Regions from separate parts of the Pinisolibacter sp. DMC19 genome, predicted to be linked through region 2. Evidence: predicted binding sites of a transcription regulator. Region 2 holds the regulator's gene; the other holds the start of a gene.

Region 1 (6,022 bases), on a different contig from region 2:
CGGATGCCCGAGCGCGCCGCCTGTTCGCGGAACGCCGCCTCGACCACCACGCCGTAGGCGTCGTCGGGGACGATCGCCGCCATCGACTTGCGGTTCTGCGCGCCGGCATAGGAGACGATGCGCTCGACGTCGGCCGACGGCAGGAAGCCGATCAGGTAGACGCCGCGCGTCGCCACCGTCGTGTCGGTGGTGAAGGTGACGATCGGCACGCCGGCCGCCCGCGCCGGCTCGCTCGCGCCGCGCGCGGCGACCGCGTTGAGCGGGCCGATCAACAGCTGGGCGCCCTGCGAGATCGCCTCCGAGGCGGCGGCCTTGCCGCCCTCGGTGGTGCCCGCGTCGTCCTTGATCAGGATGGTGATGTCGGCGCCCGGAAAGTCCTTCAGCGCCAGTTCGGCGGCGTTGCGCAGCTGGCCGGCGATCTGCGCCGACTGGCCGCCGGCCGACTTCGGCAGGATCAGGCCGATGCGGACGGAGCCGGTGCCGATCATGTCGCCACTGGCGGGCAGGGCCGCGCCCGGTGTAGCTTCGGCGAAACCGCCCCCGCCGGTACCACCGGAGAGGTTGGAACCGCAGCCGGTGAGCGCGAACGCGGAAGCACCGCCGACGGCGGCGGTGACGAAGCCTCGGCGGGTCGCGAGGAAGGGGGCATTGCGCGGCAAGGAGGAACACCTCTCGTCGGTCGATGTCGGCCACTCGACGCATGGCACGCGATCGCGGCGAATTTTGGCCTCGCGAGCGGCACAAGTCAAAGCGTCACCACGCGATTTCCTGCCGACCGCGCGTTTGGGCCGCGTCTCCGCCCGTTTTTTCCCCGTTTCTGTCCGGATCACCCCATGACCACCGACGACGAATTCCCGCCCGACGATCGCGCCGACGCGCCGCGCGGGACCGCCTCCTTCCGCATCGACGCCACCGTCTTTCCCGCGACCCGTCCGACGCCCGGCCTGCACGTGGTGGCGACCCCCATCGGCCGCCTCGTCGACGTGACGCTGCGCGCCCTCGAGACGCTCGCCGCCGCCGATCTCGTGGTCTGCGAGGACACCCGGGTCACCCGCGTGCTGCTCGACCGCTACGGCATCCGCGCGCATCTCGTCTCCTACAACGACCACAATGCCGCCGAGCGCCGCCCGCGCATCCTCGCCGCCCTCGAGGAGGGCAAGGTGGTGGCGCTGGTCTCCGACGCCGGTACGCCACTGGTCTCCGACCCCGGCTACAAGCTGGTCGCCGAGACGATCGCCGCCGGCCATCGGGTGATCCCGGTGCCCGGTGCCTCGGCACTGCTGACCGCGCTGGTGGCGAGCGGCCTGCCGTCGGACGCCTTCCTCTTCGCCGGCTTCCCGTCGCCGAAACGCGAGGCCCGCCGCCATCGTTTCGAGGAACTCGCCCGCGTGCCGGCGACGCTGGTCTTCTACGAGAGCCCCCACCGCCTCGCCGAATGCCTGGCGGACGCCGCCGCCGTCTTCGGCCCGGCGCGTGCCGGCGTCATGGCGCGCGAGCTGACCAAGACCTTCGAGGAAGTGGTGCGCGCGCCGCTCGGCGAACTGGCCGAGACCTTCGCCGCCCGCACCGTCAAGGGCGAGGTCGTCGTTCTCGTCGGTCCACCGGCGGCGGAAGAGGCGACCGAGGCCGACGTCGACGCCATGCTGCGCGCCGCCCTCGCCCGTCAGGCCCCCGGCAAGGCGGTGGCCGAGGTGGCGCGGCTGACCGGCGCCGACCGCAAGGCGCTCTACGAACGCGCCATGGCGATCAAGGCGGAGGGCTGACGCCCATGGCGCGGCGCGGCACCGAGGAGCGCAGGCAGGCCTATGGCCTCGGCCTTTCCGCCGAGGCCCGCGCCGCCTGGCTGTTGCGGCTGAAGCTCCACGCCATCCTCGCCCGCCGCTGGCGCTGCCGCCTCGGCGAGATCGATCTGGTGGCGAAACGCGGCCGCACGCTGGTCTTCGTCGAGGTCAAGGCGCGCGGATCGGTCGCAGCCGCGATCGACGCCGTCGGCCCGACGGCGCGGGCCCGCATCCTCGCCGCCGCCGATCTCTGGGTCGTCGCCCACCCGCATCACGCCGATCTCGACCGTAGATTCGACATCGTCGCGGTTGTCCCCGGCCGTTGGCCGACCCATGTCAGCGATGCGTTCCGCGCCGACGACCTCGACCTCCCCCGTCGTCGGCGATGACACGTCCCCGCCACCGCGCTAGAACTCGGTCGGCCCCGCGCTCACCCGGAAGGATACCGAGCCGCATGTCTCTCGACGTCGCCGTCCAGATGGACCACATCGCCACGATTCGCGTCGCCGGCGATTCCACCTTCGCCCTGCTGCTCGAAGCCCAGGCGCGCGGGCATCGCCTGTGGCACTACACCCCCGATCGCCTCGCGCTGCGCGACGGCCGCGTCTCCGCCGGGGTCGAGCGTCTCGAGGTCCGCGACGTGGCCGGAGACCACTACACGCTCGGCGCCGTCGAACGGGTCGATCTCTCCCGCTTCGACACGATCCTGCTGCGCCAGGATCCGCCCTTCGACCTCAACTACGTCACCACGACGCACATGCTGGAGCGCGTGCATCCGAAGACGCTGGTGGTCAACGATCCGGCCTCCGTCCGCAACGCGCCGGAGAAGATCTTCGTCACCGAATTCCCCGACCTGATGCCGCCGACGCTGATCACCCGAGATGCCGAGGAGATCCGCGCCTTCCGCGCCGAGCACGGCGACATCGTGATGAAGCCGCTCTACGGCCACGGCGGTTCGGCGGTGTTTCGCGTGAAACGCGAGGACGAGAACTTCGGTTCGCTGATGGACATGTTCGCCACCACCTGGCGCGAGGCCTGGGTGATCCAGCGCTATCAGAACGAGGTCCGCCAGGGCGACAAGCGCATCATCCTGGTCGACGGCGAGTTCGCCGGCGCCGTCAATCGCGTCCCGGCCGCCGACGATCTGCGCTCCAACATGGTGCGCGGCGGTCAGGCGGCGGCGACCGATCTGACCCCGCGCGAACGCGAGATCTGCGAGCGGATCGGGCCGGCCTTGCGCGAGCGCGGCCTGATCTTCGTCGGCATCGACGTGATCGGCGACTGGCTCACCGAGATCAACGTCACCTCGCCGACCGGCATCCGCGCCATCCGTCGCCTCGGCGGCCCCGACATCGCGGCCCTGGTCTGGGACCGGATCGAGGCCAAGATCGCCGCCGCCCGCGCCTGAGGAGAGCCCCTTGCCGCCCGCAGCCCGCCCGTCGTCCCGCCTGTTCGCCGCATCGCTCGCCCTCGGCCTCCTCGCCGGCGGGCATGCCGCGGCGGCGGCCGATCGCTTCGTGATCATCGCCCCGACGGCGGGCAGCGAGTTCCACGAGGCGGTCGCGGAGGGCTGCCGGGTCGCGGCGGCGAAGCTCGGCGGTGCCGAATGCACCATGCTGGCGCCGGGCCCGAACGAGCCGCGCAGTCAGGGCCGGATCATCGCCGATCTCGTCGCCGAGAAGGTCGCCGGCATCGCCGTGTCGCCCGCCTCGCTCTCCGACGTCCAGCCTGCGGTCGTCGCGGCGCGCGCCGCCGGCGTCCCGGTCGTCGCCTACGATGCCGACCTGCCGGCCGCGACCCGCGACGCCTTCGTCGGGTCGGATGCCCGCGACTTCGGCCGCGCGCTGGGCGCCTCGTTGAAGCGCTGGCGGCCGACCGGCGGCCTCTATGCCGTGATCACCGGCGACGCCGCCTCGCCGGTGCTGGTCGATCGCCTCGCCGGCGTACGCGACGCGCTCGGCGGCGACTGGCGCGAGATCCCGGCCTCGCCGATCGCCACCGCGGCCGAGGCCCGCGTCGCCGCCCAGGCGGTCGACCGCGTGATCCTCGAACATCCCGAACTCGACGCGGTGGTCTCGATCGGCGCCTGGCCGCTGCTCGACGAGGCAGTGTGGCGCGAGATCGCCGGCCGTCACAAGGATCGTCTCGACCGCGCCAAGCCGATCCTGGTCGTCGCCGACGCGCTGCCGCTGGAGAAGCGGTTGGTGCGCGACGGACTCGCCCATGTCCTCGTCGGCCAGCGCCCGGCCGAGATGGGCGCGCGCATCGCCGAGATGCTCGCCGCCCGCCGCAAGGGCAAGCCGATCGCCGAAGTGGTCTATGTCGGCTTCGACGTCTTCACCCGCCGCGACCTTCTGGCCAAGCCCGACTGATCGCCGGCTCCGTTCCGGCGATGTTCGCATGAAACAACCTGGGAGACGTGGCGATCGTCGACGGGTTGCAATCGTTCGCGAAATGTTCCATGCTTCTCGTGCAAGGAGCGGAACATGGTCGCGAGAGTCACCACCGTCGCGTTTCAGGGCGTCGAGGCCGTTCCGGTCGACGTCCAGGTCCAGATCACGGCGGGCAATCCGACCTTCGCGCTGGTCGGTCTGCCCGACAAGACGGTGGGCGAGAGCCGCGAGCGCATCCGCGCCGCCCTCTTCGCCGCCGGCCTCGCCCTGCCGCAGCGGCGCATCACCGTCAATCTCGCCCCCGCCGACCTGCCCAAGGAGGGCAGCCACTACGATCTGCCGATCGCGCTCGCCATCATGTCGGCGATCGGCGCCATGCCCGGCGATCAGCTCGGCGAGCACGTCGCCCTCGGCGAACTGGCGCTCGACGGCACCATCGCCACGGTCAACGGCGTCCTGCCCGCGGCGATCGCCGCCAGCGCGCTGGGCAAGGGGCTGATCTGCCCGGCCGAGAGCGGCTCGGAGGCCGCCTGGGCGAGCCCCGATCTCGCCATCGTCGCCGGCCGCAGCCTCGCCCAGCTCGCCAACCACTTCAAGGGAACCCAGGTCCTCTCCCGCCCCGCCCCCAAGGTGCGCGAGCCGGCGACCGATCTGCCCGACCTCGCCGACGTCCGCGGCCAGGAGAGCGCCAAACGGGCGCTCGAGGTCGCCGCCGCCGGCGGCCACAACCTGCTGATGGTCGGTCCGCCCGGCTCCGGCAAGTCGATGCTCGCCGCCCGCCTGCCCTCGATCCTGCCGCCGCTCGCCCCCCGCGAACTGCTCGAAGTGTCGATGATCGCCTCGATCGCCGGCGAACTCGCCGACGGTCGGCTGACCGACCGTCGGCCCTTCCGCGCGCCCCACCATTCCGCCTCGATGGCGGCGCTGGTCGGCGGCGGCATCCGGGCGCGGCCGGGCGAGATCTCGCTCGCCCACAACGGCGTGCTCTTCCTCGACGAGTTGCCGGAGTTCGCGCCGCAGGTGCTCGACGGCCTGCGCCAACCGCTGGAGACGGGGGAAGTGGTGATCGCGCGCGCCAACCATCGCGTCGCCTATCCCGCGCGCATCCAGCTGATCGCGGCGATGAACCCCTGCCGCTGCGGCCACGCCGGCGAACCCGGCCATACCTGTCGCCGCGGCGCGCGCTGCGCCGAGGACTATCAGGCCCGCCTCTCCGGACCGCTGCTCGATCGCATGGACATGCGGGTCGAGGTCGGTGCCGTCTCCGCCGCCGATCTCTTCCTGCCGGCGTCGCGCGAGGGCTCGCGCGACGTCGCCGCCCGCGTCGCCCGGGCGCGGGAGCGCCAGCTGTCGCGGTTCGCCGCGCGCGGCCTCGACGGTCTGCGCACCAATGCCGACATCCCCGCCGCCCTGGTGGAAGAGCTGGTCGATCTCGAACCCGGCGCCCGTCGGCTGCTGACCGAGGCGACGGACGGTCTGCGGCTCTCGGCCCGCGCCTGTCATCGCGTCCTCAAGGTCGCTCGCACCCTCGCCGATCTCGAGGACGCGCCGCGCGTCACCCGGCTGCATCTCGCCGAAGGCTTCGCCTATCGCCGCGCCGGCGAGCGTCTGGCCGGCGCCGCCTGAGGCGCCGCCGCACGACGAAGCCGCCGCCGATCGATCGGATCGGCCCCTCGACTCGGCTCCCCGCCGCGCCGGGGCCGATTTGCTCGTGGAAAACCCCCGCCGCCGGTGGAAAACCGCCGCGCCCGCCCGCGCGTCAAACCTTTCGCAACGCCTGCCGGCGATGATCGCGGCAGGCACGCCGAAGACGGCGGCGCGCCCGTCGCGCGACGACGCGCCCGCGGT
Region 2 (6,022 bases):
CGAAAAACTCGATCCCGAAGGCGTCATCCTGTCGCCCGGTCCCTGTACGCCCAACGAGGCCGGCATCTGCCTCGAGACGATCGAGCGGCTCGGCGCCCACATGCCGATCTTCGGCGTCTGCCTCGGCCATCAGGCGATCGGTCAGGCCTACGGCGGCAAGGTCATCCGCGCCCCGCACCTGATGCACGGCAAGACCTCGACCATCCGCCACGACGGACGCGGCCTCTTCCGTGGCCTCAATGCCGACTTCACCGGCACCCGCTATCACTCGCTGATCGTCGAGCGCTCGAGCCTGCCGGCCAGCCTCTCGCCGGTGGCCTCGTCGGACGACGGGCTGATCATGGGCCTGATGCACGTCGAGCACCCGGTCCACGGCGTCCAGTTCCATCCCGAGTCGATCGCCTCGGAGAACGGCGCCAAGCTCGTCCGCAACTTCCTCGAGATCGCCCGCGACTTCAACGATCGCACCCGCGACCGCCGCGCCGCCTGAACCGTCCGGAGCCCGTAGTCCCATGACCGATCTGAAGGCCCTCATCGCCAAGGTGGCGACCGGCGCCAGCCTCACCCGTGCCGAGGCCCGCACCGCCTTCGACGTGATGATGTCCGGCGAGGCGACGCCCGCCCAGATCGGCGGCTTCCTGATGGCACTGCGCGTGCGCGGCGAGACGGTCGACGAGATCACCGGCGCCGTCGAGGTGATGCGCGAGAAGATGCTGCGGGTCGAAGCCCCCGCCGACGCCATCGACATCGTCGGCACCGGCGGCGACGGCTCCGGCTCGTGGAACGTCTCGACCGCCTCCGCCTTCGTCACCGCCGCCTGCGGCGTGCCGGTCGCCAAGCACGGCAACCGCGCGCTCTCGTCGAAGTCGGGCGCCGCCGACGTGCTGATCGGCCTCGGCATCAAGATCGACCTCGCCCCCGCCGACATCGCCCGCTGCGTCCGCGACACCGGCGTCGGCTTCATGTTCGCGCCGTCGCATCACTCGGCGATGAAACACGTCGGACCGGCCCGCGTCGAACTCGGCACCCGCACCGCCTTCAACCTGCTCGGACCGCTGTCGAACCCGGCCGGCGTCAAGCGTCAGATGACCGGCGTCTTCGCCCGCGCCTGGATCGAGCCGATCGCCCAGTCGCTCGCCGCGTTGGGCTCGGAAGCCGCCTGGATCGTCCACGGCTCCGACGGGCTCGACGAGATCACCGTCACCGGCGAGACCCATGTCGCCGAACTGAAGGCCGGCAAGATCACCACCTTCGTGGTGTCGCCGGAGGCCGTCGGCCTGCCGCGTCACCCCGCCGAGGCCCTCAAGGGCGGCGACGGCGCGCACAATGCGGCGGCGCTGCGCGCCATGCTCGACGGCGCGCCGGGTGCCTATCGCGACATCGTGCTGATGAACACCGGCGCGGCGCTGGTCGTGGCGGGCAAGGTGGCGACGCTCGCCGAAGGCGTGACCCGCGCCGCCAAGGCGATCGACGACGGCTCGGCGCGGGCGCGTCTCGATGCCCTCGTCATCGCCTCCAACGTCTGAGAGCGACGATGGCCGACATCCTGAAGAAGATCGAGCTCTACAAGCGCGAGGAGATCGCCGCCGCCAAGGCTGCCGTCTCCGAGGCCGAGCTGCGTGCCCGCATCGCCGACGTCGACGCCCCGCGCGGCTTCCTCGCGGCCCTCAGGGCCAAGAAGGCCGAAGGCAAGCGCGGTCTCATCGCCGAGATCAAGAAGGCGAGCCCGTCGAAGGGGCTGATCCGCCCGGACTTCGATCCGCCGGCCCTCGCCCGCGCCTACGAGGCGGGCGGTGCCGCCTGTCTCTCGGTCCTGACCGACACGCCGTCGTTCCAGGGTGCGCCGGAGTATCTGACCGCGGCGCGTGCCGCCGTGTCGCTGCCGGCGCTTCGGAAGGACTTCCTGTTCGAGCCCTATCAGGTGCTCGAGGCCCGCGCCTGGGGCGCCGACTGCATCCTGATCATCATGGCCTCGCTCTCCGACGACGAGGCGAAGGCCCTCGAGGACGCGGCCTTCGAACTCGGCATGGACGTGCTGGTCGAAGTCCACGACGAGGAAGAGACCGAGCGCGCGCTGCGCCTCGCCTCGCCGATGCTCGGCGTCAACAACCGCAATCTCAAGACCTTCGAGGTCTCGCTCGAAACCTCCGAACGGCTGGCGAAGCTCGTTCCCGACGACCGTCTGCTGGTCGGCGAGAGCGGCATCTTCACCTCGGCCGACTGCGCCCGGCTCGAGGCCGTCGGCATCTCGACCTTCCTGGTCGGCGAGAGCCTGATGCGCAAGGCCGACGTGACCGCTGCCACCCGCGAACTCCTTGCAAGGTGATCCCATGACCGCGCCCGGCTCCCGCCTCACCCATGTCGACGAGACCGGTGCGGCCCACATGGTCGACGTCGGCGACAAGGCCGAGACGACCCGCACGGCGGTGGCCGAGGCGACCGTGACGATGAAGCCCGAGACGCTGGCGCTGATCCTCTCCGGCAACGCCAAGAAGGGCGACGTGCTGGCGGTCGCCCGCATCGCCGGCATCATGGCGGCGAAGAAGACGCACGAGCTGATCCCGCTCTGCCATCCGTTGCTGCTGACCAAGGTCACCGTCGATCTCGTCCCCGACGAGAGCCTGCCGGGGATCCGGATCACCACGCTCGCCCGCGTCAAGGGCCAGACCGGCGTCGAGATGGAGGCGCTGACGGCGGCCTCGGTCGCGGCGCTGACGGTCTACGACATGGCCAAGGCGGTCGATCGTGGCATGGTGATCGGCGGCGTCCGCCTGCTCGAGAAGTCCGGCGGCAAGTCCGGCGAATGGAAGGCCGAGTGATCCCATGGCCCTGACCCCGGTCGACGACGCGCTGACGCGCCTCCTGTCCGACGTTTCGCCCGTCGCGGTCGAACACGTCGCGCTCGCCGCCGCCAACGGCCGGGTTCTCGCCGCAGACCTCACGGCGCGCCGCACGCAACCACCCTTCACCGCCGCCGCGATGGACGGCTGGGCGCTCGCCGCGCGCGACGCGACCACCCCCGGCGCCCGTCTGACGATCGTCGGCGAGGCCGCTGCCGGCCATGCCCACGACCGGCCGCTCGGGGCCGGCGAGACGATCCGCATCTTCACCGGCGCGCCGATGCCGGAGGGTGCCGACACCGTCGTCATGCAGGAGCACGCGACGCGCGACGGCGATCACGTCGTCTTCGCCGCCGCCGCCGCCCCCGGCCGCCACGTCCGCGCCGCCGGCATCGACTTCCGCGAGGGCCAGCCGATCCTTTCCGCCGGCACCCGGCTCGACTGGACCAATCTCGGCCTCGTCGCCTCGTCGAACCATGCCGAGGTGCCGGTCCGCCGCCGCCCGCGCGTGGCGATCCTGGCGACCGGCGACGAGCTGGTGCCGCCCGGCGCCGTGCCCGGCCCCGACCAGATCGTCGCCTCCAACGGCTACGGCATTGCCGCACTGGTCGAGGACGCCGGCGGCATGATGATCGATCTCGGCATCGTCCGCGACGATCTCGCCGCCACCCGTGCCGCCATCGCCGGCGCCTTCGCCGCCGAGATCGACGTGCTGGTGACGCTGGGCGGCGCCTCGATGGGCGATCACGACCTCGTCCACCGCGCGCTCGAGGCCGAGGGCGTCGCCTTCGACTTCTGGAAGCTGGCGATGCGCCCGGGCAAGCCGCTGATGTTCGGCCGCCGCGGTCCGATCCGCGTCCTCGGATTGCCGGGCAATCCCGCCGCTTCGCTGGTCTGCGGCCTGCGCTTCGTCGCGCCGCTGGTCGCCGCTCTGGCCGGCCGCGGCGCCGCCGGTCTCGCCCGCGAGACCGCGATCGCCGGCCGCGCCATGCCCGCCAACGACGAACGCGCCGACCATCTGCGCGCCGCACTGCGCCACGACGCCGAGGGCCGGCTGGTGGCGATGCCGCTCGACAGTCAGGATTCCTCGCTGCTCTCGCGCTTCGCCGACGCCGACGCGCTGATCGTCCGGCCGATCCACGCCCGCGCAGTCGAGGCCGGCGAACCGGTCGAGATCATCCGTCTGCGTCACGTCTGAGGGCGCTCAGCGCCCGTTGGCGACCGACGGATGGACCATCGCTCGTCTTCGATCGGCGAGCGCCGGAACCTTCCTCCCGAAGAGCCGAGACCCGGCCCATGCGCCGCGCCGTACAGGTCGGCGCACGCGCCGCCGCATCGCCCTCCCGGCTCATGCGGAGCCCCGTCGCTCGCCGTTCGCGGCGATCGGAACGACGGCGAAGCGATCCGCGCGCACGCGGCGAGGCCCCCGAAACCCCACCGTTCACGCTTCCCCCTTGCAGAACATCCGCAGAACGCGTAGCGTGAGTTCGTGATTTGTACCCATCGCGAGTCGCCTGCCGGACCGGCCGAAGAGGCCGGTGGGAGTGCATGGTGCGGACGGGTACGCTCGAGTGCGGGGCTTCTTCGGGGCCCGCGGGGATGGAACATGCCGGGGCGGACGCCGATCGTGTCGCGCCGGCTGGCGAGGGAACGGGGTCATGCTGACGCGCAAACAGTTCGAACTTCTGATGTTCATCCACGAACGTCTGAAGGAGGACGGCGTTCCCCCCTCCTTCGACGAGATGAAGGACGCGCTCGACCTGCGCTCCAAGTCCGGCATCCACCGCCTGATCACCGCGCTCGAGGAACGCGGCTTCATTCGCCGCCTGCCCAACCGGGCCCGCGCGCTCGAGGTGGTGCGTCTGCCGGATTCGATGACGCCCGGCCTCGCCAGCCCCGCCCGTGCGCCGGGCTCGAAGGGCTTCTCGCCCTCGGTCATCCAGGGCACTCTCGGCAAGCCGCGTCCGACCGCGATGCCGGGTCCCACCGGCGAGGAGACGGCGGAGGTCGTGTCGATCCCGGTCATGGGCCGCATCGCCGCCGGCACGCCGATCTCGGCGATCCAGACCTACACCCACGCCATTCCGGTGCCCTTCGATCTTCTCGGCGGCGGCGAGCACTACGCCCTCGAGGTCCGCGGCGATTCGATGATCGACGCCGGCATCCTCGACGGCGACACGGTGCTGATCAAACGCGGCGACAACGCCGATTCCGGCGACATCGTCGTCGCCCTGGTCGACGAGGAGGAGGCGACGCTGAAGCGCCTGCGCAAGCGCGGCGCATCGATCGCCCTCGAAGCCGCCAACCCGGCCTACGAGACCCGCATCTTCGGCCCCGACCGGGTGAAGGTGCAGGGCCGTCTCGTCGGCCTGATCCGCCGCTACTGACGGGCACGCGGGCCGCCGACGGCGCGGACGGTGTCGACCGACGGCGGGAGGACGCCCCCGCGGACGGATTGGGCGTCGCGTCGCGCACGCGGATCACGGGCATCAGCGCAAGGGATCCGCCGTCTCGCCACGCTCGACGGTCTCGGGCGTTTCGTGATCGGGAGTGGCGGATGCGCCGCCGTCCGGCGGATCAGCCGTTACTTCGGCGAGCGCGCGGACGGCGTTCGGATCGCGCGGCGTCCAGGCCCGTGGCGTCGCCGGCAGGCTCGGCGTCACGGAGAAGGTGAGACGCGGTCGCGGCTGTGATGTTTCGCCGGTGATGGCCGATGGCGGCGACGCTTCTTCGACGGCGGTCGGAGGCGTCGGACCGTTTCCTCGCGCACTGCCGTCGCTGTGGGCTTCGGCAACCGGCTGCCGCAGGTCGGGATCGCCGTCCCGACCCTCCGGCGCGGCATCGTCCGTCGGATCGAGGCCGACGATCGATCGCCTCGTCTTGCCGGCGGACGCCTCTCGCCCGAGCGCTCCATCCACCCCCACATCGGCCGGTTCTACGCCGTCGGGCTTCGCCGCGGATGCCACGTCGATCGTCACCGCGCCGGTCTTCGCCCGGGCCACGCGGTCGAGCACCAGGCTCGTCGCGGCGCAGCCCGGCGGGGCGGCGAGTGCCGAGATCACGATGTCGGCGCGGCCGCAGTCCTCGACGAAGCCGCGCGGATGGCGCACCACCACGACCCGCAGGGGCAGACGCCCCGCGGTGGGCGCCGTTCCGCCTGCGTCGCCGCCCGTCGCCTCGTC

Evidence for each region. The regulator LexA, encoded in region 2, represses DNA repair genes until DNA is damaged. The targets are predictions, from matches to a motif close to TGTTCNNNNTGTGTTCNG.
Region 1: ACT53U_RS15205 (YifB family Mg chelatase-like AAA ATPase) is a predicted target of LexA. The motif match lies at 4,226-4,243, and genes of this name have one in related genera.

What each region holds. Positions count from the first base shown of each region.
Region 1 covers NZ_JBQUZF010000006.1:36,660-42,681, forward strand. Annotated here, with positions in the region: gene ACT53U_RS15180 (penicillin-binding protein activator) at 1-659, opposite strand, end outside; gene rsmI (16S rRNA (cytidine(1402)-2'-O)-methyltransferase) at 834-1,763, shown strand; gene ACT53U_RS15190 (YraN family protein) at 1,769-2,170, shown strand; gene gshB (glutathione synthase) at 2,236-3,189, shown strand; gene ACT53U_RS15200 (substrate-binding domain-containing protein) at 3,200-4,153, shown strand; gene ACT53U_RS15205 (YifB family Mg chelatase-like AAA ATPase) at 4,268-5,800, shown strand.
Region 2 covers NZ_JBQUZF010000001.1:300,874-306,895, forward strand. Annotated here, with positions in the region: gene ACT53U_RS01345 (anthranilate synthase component II) at 1-490, shown strand, start outside; gene trpD (anthranilate phosphoribosyltransferase) at 513-1,526, shown strand; gene trpC (indole-3-glycerol phosphate synthase TrpC) at 1,535-2,326, shown strand; gene moaC (cyclic pyranopterin monophosphate synthase MoaC) at 2,331-2,819, shown strand; gene ACT53U_RS01365 (molybdopterin molybdotransferase MoeA) at 2,824-4,038, shown strand; gene lexA (transcriptional repressor LexA) at 4,499-5,227, shown strand; gene ACT53U_RS01375 (ComEC/Rec2 family competence protein) at 5,330-6,022, opposite strand, start outside.